Regions from separate parts of the Streptomyces sp. NPDC008313 genome, predicted to be linked through region 1. Evidence: riboswitches for the same ligand, from Rfam matches in the RefSeq annotation. Region 1 holds a riboswitch; the other holds the start of a gene.
What was found. Region 1 has a riboswitch for S-adenosylmethionine ahead of ACFY93_RS19740 (aminotransferase class V-fold PLP-dependent enzyme). Riboswitches for the same ligand answer to the same signal wherever they lie in the genome.
Positions count from the first base shown of each region.

Region 2: another riboswitch for S-adenosylmethionine. It lies ahead of thrC (threonine synthase); the one in region 1 lies ahead of ACFY93_RS19740 (aminotransferase class V-fold PLP-dependent enzyme).

Region 1 covers NZ_JBIBFR010000013.1:247,887-252,954, reverse strand. The annotation lists gene ACFY93_RS19750 (cytochrome b N-terminal domain-containing protein) at 1-506, shown strand, start outside; gene trpD (anthranilate phosphoribosyltransferase) at 670-1,734, shown strand; SAM riboswitch class IV at 1,824-1,940, shown strand; gene ACFY93_RS19740 (aminotransferase class V-fold PLP-dependent enzyme) at 2,237-3,667, shown strand; gene ACFY93_RS19735 (Lrp/AsnC ligand binding domain-containing protein) at 3,866-4,147, opposite strand; gene ACFY93_RS19730 (rhomboid family intramembrane serine protease) at 4,144-4,896, opposite strand; gene ACFY93_RS19725 (hypothetical protein) at 5,047-5,068, shown strand, end outside.
Region 2 covers NZ_JBIBFR010000015.1:44,754-49,821, reverse strand. The annotation lists gene ACFY93_RS21185 (MoaD/ThiS family protein) at 1-1, opposite strand, end outside; gene thrC (threonine synthase) at 94-1,440, opposite strand; SAM riboswitch class I at 1,458-1,605, opposite strand; gene ACFY93_RS21175 (glucosyl-3-phosphoglycerate synthase) at 1,838-2,782, shown strand; gene ACFY93_RS21170 (trehalose-6-phosphate synthase) at 2,971-4,365, shown strand; gene otsB (trehalose-phosphatase) at 4,439-5,068, opposite strand, start outside.

The sequences.
Region 1 (5,068 bases):
ACGCGCCGACCCGTACGGCCTTCGGTGTCGCCTGGGTGACGGCGTACATGATCATGCTGATCGGCGGTGGCAACGACATCGTCGCCACGCACTTCCATCTGTCGATCAACTCGGTCACCTGGTTCGTGCGGATCGCGTTCTTCGTCGGACCGGTGCTCGCCTTCGTCGCCACCAAGCGGATCTGCCTCGGTCTCCAGCGCCGCGACAAGGACAAGGTGCTGCACGGCCGCGAGTCGGGCATCATCAAGCGCCTGCCGCACGGTGAGTTCATCGAGGTCCACGAGCCGCTCAGCCAGGAGCAGCTGTACACGCTCACGGCGCACGAGCAGTACACGCCCGCCGAGATCGGCCCGACGGTCGACGAGAACGGTGTCGAGCGCAAGGTGAAGAGCACGCAGAAGCTGCGCGCCAAGCTGAGCGAGGGCTTCTACGGCGAGGACAGCCAGATCCCGAAGCCCACCGTCGAGGAGTACAAGGAGATCACCAGCGGCCACGGCCACCACTGATCCGTACTGATCGCCACGGCGAGAGCCCCGTCCAGTTCATGGACGGGGCTCTTTGCCGTTCCCCGGGCTGGATAGGGTGGTCCCGTCCCCGTGCGCGTCACGGGACAGTCACGCAGACACCCCCGCCCCCCGTCCGGGGCGGGGACGGACCCAGGAGCGGCATATGAGCGCTGTGACCCCCGCTGGAGGCGACATCGCGGCGGGCCGTTCCTGGCCCGAGGTACTGAACGGCCTGCTGGACGGACGCGACCAGAGCGCGGACGACACGGCCTGGGCGATGGACCGGATCATGCGCGGTGAGGCGACCGACGCCCAGATCGCCGGCTTCGCGGTGGCCCTGCGCGCCAAGGGCGAGACCGTCGAGGAGATCACCGGGCTGGTACGGGCGATGTACGAGCACGCCAACGTCATCGAGGTGCCCGGCGCCACGGTCGACATCGTCGGCACGGGCGGCGACGGGGCGAAGACCGTCAACATCTCCACGATGTCGGCGATCGTCGTGGCCGGTACGGGCGCCAAGGTCGTCAAGCACGGCAACCGGGCCGCCTCCAGCGCCTCCGGTGCCTCGGACGTCCTGGAGAAGCTCGGCGTCAACCTCCAGCTGACCCCGGCTCGGGTCGTCGAGGTCGCCGAGGAGGCCGGGATCACCTTCTGCTTCGCGGTGAAGTTCCACCCCGCGCTGCGTCATGTGGCCGCCGCGCGAGGGCAGTTGGGGATCCGGACCACCTTCAACTTCCTCGGCCCGCTGACCAACCCGGCCCGGGTGCGGGCGCAGGCGGTCGGTGTCGCCGATCTGCGGATGGCCCCGATCGTGGCCGGTGTCCTCGCCGAGCGCGGCAACTCCTCGCTGGTCTTCCGCGGCGACGATGGCCTGGACGAGCTGACCACGACGTCGACGTCGAGGGTGTGGACCGTGCGGGACGGCAAGGTGACCGAGGAGAGCTTCGATCCCCGGGACGTCGGCCTCGAGCTGGTGCCCGTCGAGGCGCTGAGGGGTGCCGACGCCTCGTACAACGCGGACGTCGCGCGGCGCCTGCTGGGCGGTGAGACGGGGCCCGTGCGCGACGCGGTGCTGCTGAACTCGGCGGCGGCCCTGGTGGCCCTGGAGGGCGGCTCGGGCCCGCTCGCGGACCGGATCGGCGCGGGCATGGAGGCGGCGGCGCGGGCGATCGACTCGGGGGCGGCCCGGCGGGTCCTGAACCGCTGGGTGGCCGCCAGCAACGCCTGAGGGCGAACCGTACGGTGCGACGCGGGGCGCGGTCCGGATTACGGACCGCGCCTTGCGCGTCCGCGGGCGTGTGGCAGGATATGTGACCAGGTCATGAGCGACAGTCATGAGGCCCCGGCCGACTGTCCGGCAACCCTCCGTCCGTGGCGGGGTGCCCCGGGTGAGGACCAGGCCGTGGGCAGCGAGGTCCGCGGCAAGCGCGGACCCCTCGCACTCTCCCGAGTGGCGACACCAGGGGTCCTGGTCGTTCGAGGGAGCCTCCTGTGAGCAAGCGAATGCGCTAGGCCCTGTCTACGCACTCCCCTGCGCCCTCCGGGCGACGAGGGGAGTGTGAAGACGGGGCCCGGGGCCCGTCGAGCCCCGCCTCCGCACCCGTCCTTCCCCCTGTGCCGGCGCCCCGGTCCGTCGTCCACGGCGCCTCCGCCTCGGCGTGCGCCCTCGTGGCCGCCGTCGCGCTGCCCGGCACAGCGGTTCCGCCTGCCTGCCTCACAGGAGTCCCGCCATGTCCGTCGCCACCGCCACCGCCACCGCAGCCGTCACCGCCACGGCCGTCTGCGAGCCCACCGCGTCCCGCGAGCCCGTCGCCGAGCCCACCGGCCGTGAGATTCCCGCCCCGCTGCCCGTCCTCGGCTGCGACGTCACCGTGCCGCTCGTCACCGGTGGCGAGGTCGCCTACGCCGCGCTCGACTACGCGGCCAGCGCGCCCGCGCTGCGCCGGGTCTGGGACGACGTCGCCGCGTACGCGCCCTGCTACGGCAGCGTGCACCGCGGCGCCGGGTACCTGTCCCAGCTGTCCACCGACCTGTTCGAGAACGCCCGCGGCACCGTCGCCGCGTTCCTGGACTGCCGCGACGGCGACGAGGTGTTCTTCACCCGGTCCACGACCGACTCGCTCAACCTGCTCGCCGCCGCGCTGCCCGCCGACTGCCACGTCTTCGTCTTCGAGACCGAGCACCACGCCTCCCTGCTGCCCTGGCGGAACGCCCGCGTCACGTATCTGAGCGCCCCCAGGACCCCCGCCGAGGCCGTCGAGATCCTGGAGCGGGCCCTCGCCGGCCGCGACCCCCACGGACCGGCCCTCGTCTGCGTCACCGGCGCCTCCAACGTCACCGGCGAGCTGTGGCCGGTGCGCGAGCTGGCGGGCGCGGCGCACGCGCACGGCGCGCGCATCGTCCTGGACGCCGCCCAGCTCGCCCCGCACCACCCCGTCTCGGTGCGCGACCTCGACGTCGACTGGGTCGCCTTCTCCGGCCACAAGCTGTACGCGCCCTTCGGCTCCGGCGTGCTCGCGGGCCGTGCCGACTGGCCGGCCGAGGCGGAGCCCTACCTGGCCGGCGGCGGCGCCAGCCGTTCGGTCTCCCGGCGGGCCGACGGGGGAGTGGACGTGGAGTGGCACACCGGCGCCGCCCGGCACGAGGCCGGTTCACCGAACGTGATCGGCGCCTACGCGATCGCGTCGGCCTGCAGGGCGCTCACCGAGGAGGGCTTCGACCGGCTCGTCGCCCGGGAGCGCCACCTGATCGACACGGTCCGGGCGGGCCTCGCCGAAGTGCCCGAGGTGCGCGTGCTGTCGCTGTTCGGCGACGACGCCCCGCGCGTCGGCGTCCTCTCCTTCGTGGTGGACGGCTGGAACAGCTCGCACTTCGCGGCCGCGCTCTCCGCCGAGTACGGCATCGGCGTCCGCGACGGTCTGTTCTGCGCCCACCCGCTGGTGCGCACCCTGCTCGGCGGCGACCCCGGCGCCCAGGGGGAGTGCGGCGCCCCCGAGGCGGCGCCCGGAGAGAAGTCCCTGAACGCCGTCCGCGTCAGCTTCGGCGCCGGCACCCCGGACGAGCACGTGGAGCGGTTCGTCGGGGCGGTGCGGGAGCTGGTCCGCGACGGCGCGAAGTGGACCTACCGCACGCGGGACGGCCGCTGCGTCCCGGCCGTGTGAGGACCGGTCCGCTCGCGCGATCGGCCCGGACAGGCCCCAGGGTCTTTCGTTTGGATCAGGCCGGATCAGGGAGCGGGGTCTGGTGCCGTGCATCGCAAGGCGGAGGAGGGCGACATGGCGGAGCCATGGCAAGCGACGACAACGCGGCGAGGTGCGGTGCCAGGCCCCGCGAGCCCGGCGTGATCCAAACGAGAGGCCCTAGTTGTCCAGGCCGATCGCGAACGCCGCTTCGAGGTCGTGCTGCGAGTACGTGCGGAAGGCGACGTGGGTGTCCGTGGCCTCGACGCCGGGGATCTTGCTGATGCCGGCGGGGATGACGTCCGCGAGGTCGTCGTGGGACCTCACCCGGACCATCGCGATGAGGTCGTAGGTCCCGGTGACGGAGAAGACCTCGCTGACGGAGTCCAGCGCGGCGATCGACTCGGCGATCTCGGGGATCCGGTCCACGCTGGTCTTGATGAGCACGATCGCGGTGATCACGGGTCTTCTCCCTCGGGGGCCGTCGCTGGGGCTTTCACTCTAGCCGCCCTCCTCCCGCTCCCCGCCGTGCGTACCCACGCGTAGAGGAAGCCCAGACAGAAGCCCGCCACGTGCGCCAGATAGGCCACCCCCGGCCCCTGGCCCGCGCGGCTCGCCGCCAGCCACTGCAGGGCCGCCCAGAAGGGCAGCACCACCCAGGCGGGAAGGCGCAGCGGCAGGAAGAACAGGAACGGGAAGAGACTGGTCACCCGGGCGCCGGGGAACAGATAGAGGAATGCGCCGAGCACCGCGGAGATCGCCCCCGACGCCCCCACCAGGGTCTGCTCGGACGTCGCGTGGGCGGCCGCGTAGGCGAGCAGGGCCAGGTAGCCGCAGCCCAGGTAGAACAGGGCGAACCGGAGCCGCCCCAGGCGCCGCTCCGTCATCGCCCCGAAGACGTGGAGGAAGAGCATGTTGCCCAGGAGGTGCAGCCAGCCGCCGTGGACGAACAGCGCGGTGGCCGGTGTCAGCGCCGCCCGCGGGGAACCTCGGAACAGCTCCGCGGGCACCACGCCCCAGCGGGCGAAGTGCGCCTCCTGCGCGGCGAGCAGCCGCTCCCCGGTGCCGTGAGCCGGGCTGAGCCCGGAGACCGGGCCGGTCACGAAGACCACACAGCACAGGATCATCACGCCGTACGTCACCGGGGCCGGGTGGCCCCGGACCGCCCTGACGGCCCTCGCGCCCCAGCCGCCGTCCCCGTCGCCGATCATGAACAGAGCATGGCGTACCGGGGTGAAGCGGACGGAGTGCCTCGCCGCGTGGACGCCGGAGCACGCGGTACCCGTCAGGCCGTAGGGTTACGAGCCACACGCACCAGGTGGACTGGCGCGTCACCAGGACCAGAAGGAGCGACTGCCACGATGACGGTTCCCCTGCCGACGG
Region 2 (5,068 bases), on a different contig from region 1:
TGCGGTGTGACCTCCGGTCGGGTAACGGCGGATGGTGGCGGGCGGCCGGGTACGCGAGACGGCCGCGTCGGCCCGTCGGGCGGGTCCGGCCCGTCAGACGAGTCCGGCCTCGCGGAACGAATCCAGGTTCGGGCGGATCGTCGCGGTCAGGCCGGTGCCCGCCACGGCGTCCAGCGTCTTGAGGCCGTCCCCGGTGTTCAGGACGACCGTCGTCAGCGCCGGGTCGAGCAGGCCGGACTCGATCAGCTTCTTCGTCACGCCGACCGTCACACCGCCCGCGGTCTCCGCGAAGATGCCCTCGGTGCGCGCCAGCAGCTTGATCGCGTCGACGATCTGCTCGTCGTTCACATCCTCCACCGCGCCGCCGGTCCGCCGTGCGATGTCGAGCACGTACGGCCCGTCGGCCGGGTTGCCGATGGCCAGCGACTTGGCGATGGTGTCCGGCTTCTGCGGCCGTACGACGTCGTGGCCCGCCTTGTAGGCCACGGACACCGGGGAGCAGCCCTCCGCCTGGGCGCCGAAGATCTTGTACGGCCTGTCCTCGACCAGTCCCAGCCTGATCAGCTCCTGGAGCCCCTTGTCGATCTTCGTGAGCTGGGAGCCCGAGGCGATCGGCACGACGAGCTGGTCGGGAAGGCGCCAGCCGAGCTGCTCGCAGATCTCGTACGCGAGGGTCTTGGAGCCCTCCGCGTAGTACGGCCGCAGGTTGACGTTGACGAAGCCCCAGCCCTCGCCGGCCGGGTCGCCGATCAGCTCGGAGCAGAAGCGGTTCACGTCGTCGTAGTTGCCCTCGATGCCGACGAGTTCGCCGCCGTAGACGGCGGCCATGACGACCTTGCCCTGCTCCAGGTCGTGCGGGATGAACACGCAGGAGCGGAAGCCGGCGCGGGCGGCGGCGGCACCGACCGCGCCGGCCAGGTTGCCCGTGGAGGAGCAGGAGAGGGTGGTGAAGCCGAAGGCGCGGGCGGCTTCGATGGCCTGGGCGACGACCCGGTCCTTGAAGGAGTGCGTCGGGTTGCCCGAGTCGTCCTTCACGAACAGCTTGCCGGGCTCGACGCCCAGCTCACGGGCGAGGTTGTCGGCCTGGACGAGCTTGGTCCAGCCGGGGTTGATGTTCGGCTTCCCGGCCACGTCCGCGGGGACGGGCAGCAGCGGCGCGTACCGCCAGATGTTCGCGGGGCCCGCCTCGATGCGCCGGCGCAGCTCCTCGGTGTCGTACGCCGAGAAGTCGTAGGCGATCTCCAGCGGGCCGAAACACTCCTCGCAGGCGAAGACCGGGCCGAGCGGCACGCGGTGGCCGCACTCACGGCAGGAGAGGGCGGCGGCGGGGCCGAGGTCGACGGGGGAGTTCGCGGTGCCCGGGGCGCTGTCGGCGCTCGCGGCGGGGTTCGCGGAGTTCGTGGTGGGTGCGTCGGTGTTCGCGACAGTCTGCGCAGCCATGGAGGCGAGGCCCTTTCTCCTCATCTTCCTCACGGCGCACTTCGCCGTGAGACGGATTTGGCACCTTCCCTAGCCGGGAGCCTCGCCACGTCCGCGTGACAAGTACCGACTGGAGGGTTGCCGGGGCTTCAACGGGCCGTATCCCTCTGCCCCTCTGGATGAGCGGTATTCGATTGTTGATCTTGTTTTTCGTCTGCGCGGTACGACCCCCGAGATGCGATGGTCATCCGCGTTGCTCAAGACTGTAACCGAAGGCCAGGACAGTCGAGGGAGTCGTCCGAACCGCGAGATGGATCACACAGGGCCGGATCCGGGTCCCGGGTGTGGCCGAATCGTGAGGCAGGAGCTGCCGGCGGGAGCCGCCTGGCAGCCAACGGAGCAGTGAGGAGCGCGGACTGTGCTGGAAGACGTCGAACGCTGGCTGGGCACCCGCTCCTGGGCCGTCGCCGACCGTCCGCTGCGCGGGCTCGTCGCCGCGAAACGGGCCTCGGGCTCGACGGTCAGCGTGGTGCTGCCCGCACTCAACGAGGAGGCGACGGTCGGCGACATCGTCACCGTCATCCGCCGCGACCTGGTGGAACGGGTCCCGCTCGTCGACGAGGTGGTGGTGATCGACTCGGGCTCGACCGACCGGACCTCCGAGGTCGCCGCCGCCGCGGGCGCCCGGGTCGTGCACCGGGACGCGATACTCCCGCGCATACCCGCCGTGCCCGGCAAGGGCGAGGTGCTGTGGCGGTCCCTCTTCGTGACCAGCGGCGACATCGTCTGTTTCGTCGACGCCGACCTGCGGGAGTTCTCCTCGGACTTCGTCTCCGGGATCGTGGGGCCGCTGCTCACCGATCCGGGCGTCCAGCTCGTCAAGGCGATGTACGACCGGCCGCTCGGCACCGCAGCGGGCCAGGGAGGCCGCGTGACGGAGCTGATGGCCCGGCCGCTGCTGAACATGCACTGGCCGCAGCTCGCGGGCTTCGTCCAGCCGCTCGGCGGCGAGTACGCGGCCCGCCGGTCACTGCTGGAACGGCTGCCGTTCCCGGTCGGGTACGGGGTCGAGCTGGGCCTGCTCATCGACGCCCTGCACACGGTCGGTCTGGACGCGCTCGCCCAGGTCGACGTCGGCGTCCGCCTGCACCGGCACCAGGACGGGCAGGCGCTGGGCCGGATGGCCACCACGATCTACCGCACGGCGCAGGTCCGGCTGGCCCGCGCCCACCTCGTCCGTCCCGTGCTCACCCAGTTCGAGCGGGGCGAGCACGGCTTCGAGCCACGGGTGCACCCGGTGGACACGACGGAACGGCCGCCGGTCGCGGACATCGAGGAGTACCGCTCGCGGGAGGTGGCGTGACCGGGCCGGACGGAAGCCGTGCACGGACGGACCCGGCCGGCGTGCGGATGGCCGGACCCCGGTGCACGCGGCCGGGGGCGGGACGTCCGTACGTTTGAGGTTTTCCGGGCCGGGCTAGGTTGAGGCGTATGGCTTCCACGGATTCGACGGCTTCGACGGCTTCTCCCGATTCCACCGACTCCCCCCATGTGGCCTCCGCGCGAGGTGCCCATCAGATCCTGGTCGCGTCCAACCGCGGCCCCGTCTCGTACGACGTCCGCGACGACGGTTCGCTGCACGCCCGGCGCGGCGGCGGCGGGCTGGTCTCGGGGCTCTCCGCGATCGGGCCGGACGCGGGGGCGCTGTGGGTGTGCGCGGCGCTGGGCGACGGCGACCGCGAGGCGGTCGGGCGCGGGGTCGGCGAGGACGGCGTACGGATGCTGGACATCGACGCCGGGGTGCACGCGGACGCGTACAACGGCATCGCGAACTCGGTGCTCTGGTTCGTCCACCACATGCTGTACCAGACGCCCCTGGAACCCGTCTTCGGCACGGAGTTCCGCCGTCAGTGGGCGGCGTACGAGACGTACAACCGCGCCTTCGCCGAGGCCCTGGCCGAGGAGGCGGCCGAGGGCGCGGCGGTGCTGGTGCAGGACTACCACCTGACCCTGGTCCCCGGGATGCTCCGCGAACTCCGCCCCGACCTGCTGATCAGCCATTTCTCGCACACCCCGTGGGCCCCGGCCGACTACTTCCGGATGCTGCCGGACGACATCGCCGAGCAGGTGCTGCGCGGGATGCTCGGCGCGGACCGGCTCGGCTTCCTCACCCACCGGTGGGCGGACGCGTTCACCGCCTGCGCCGAGCAGCTCGTCGGCGGGCTCGGCGGGACCCGGACCGGGGTGTACGGGCTGGGCGCGGACGCGGACTTCCTGCGCGCCCGCTCGCACGAGGCGGACGTCGAGGAGCGGATGGCCGCGCTGCGGGAGCAGATCGGCGAGGGCCGCCGGACGATCGTCCGCGTCGACCGCACCGAGCTGTCCAAGAACATCGTGCGCGGGCTGCTGGCCTACCGGCAGCTGCTCGACGACCGGCCCGAATGGCGCGAGCGCGTGGTGCACGTCGCCTTCGCCTACCCGTCCCGGCAGGACCTGGCCGTCTACCGCGACTACACGGCCGAGGTGCGGCGGCTGGCCGACGAGATCAACTCCGCGTACGGGACGCCCGGCTGGACGCCGGTCGTGCTGCACGTCAAGGACGACTTCGCCCGCTCGCTGGCGGCCTACCGGCTCGCCGACGTGGCGCTGGTCAACCCCATCCGCGACGGCATGAACCTGGTCGCCAAGGAGGTGCCGGTCGTCTCCGACGCGGGCTGCGCGCTGGTGCTGTCGCGGGAGGCGGGGGCGTACGAGGAGCTGGGCGCGGACGCGGTCGTCGTGAACCCGTACGACGTGGTGGGCACGGCGCGGGCGCTGCACGAGGCGCTGGAGATGGCTCCGGAGGAGCGGGCGGGGCGCAACAAGCGGCTGGCGGAGGCGGCGACGGCGCTGCCTCCGGCGCGGTGGTTCCTGGAGCAGCTGGAGGCGTTGCGGGGGCGGGGGTAGCGGGCGGCGGGGCGGCGGGGCGCGGCAGGGCCGGGGCGCGAGGGCGGCGGGGCGCGGGCGGGCGCCCCGGCCCTCAGGTACCGGAGGGGCTGGAGCGCACCGCCAGGGAACGGAGCAGGCGGACCACTCCCGCCGGGCCGTCGACCACCAGGTCCGCCTTCTTCGACAGCTCCGCCACCTCCTCGTTGCCGCTGCAGACGAGAAGGCCGGGGACGCCGTCGGAGCGGAGCTTCTCGACGGCGGCGAAGGCCGGCAAATCGCCGAGGTCGTCCCCGGCGTACAGCACGGCTCCGGCGCCGGTCTCGCGTACGTAGTCCAGCAGGGCCACGCCCTTGTCCATGCCCGGCGGTCGCAGTTCGAGGACCATGCGGCCGGGCTCGACGATCAGGCCGTGGCGGGCCGCCAGGGCGGCGAGCGGTTCGCGCAGCGCGTCGAACGCGGCCTGCGGGTCCCGGGCCCGCCGGGTGTGCACGGCGACGGCACGGCCCTTCTCCTCGATCCACGTGCCCTGCCAGGCGCCGATCGTGTCGAGGAACCCGGGGAGCTCGGCGCGGACCGCCGCGACCCCGGGGTGCGGGGCGGGCGCCTGGACGGTGCCGCTGACGGCGTCCCAGCGCTCGGCGCCGTAATGGCCGAGGACGACCAGGTGGTCCAGGCCCGGCACGCCCGCGAAGCCGCCGTGGCGCACCGCGACCCCGGCCGG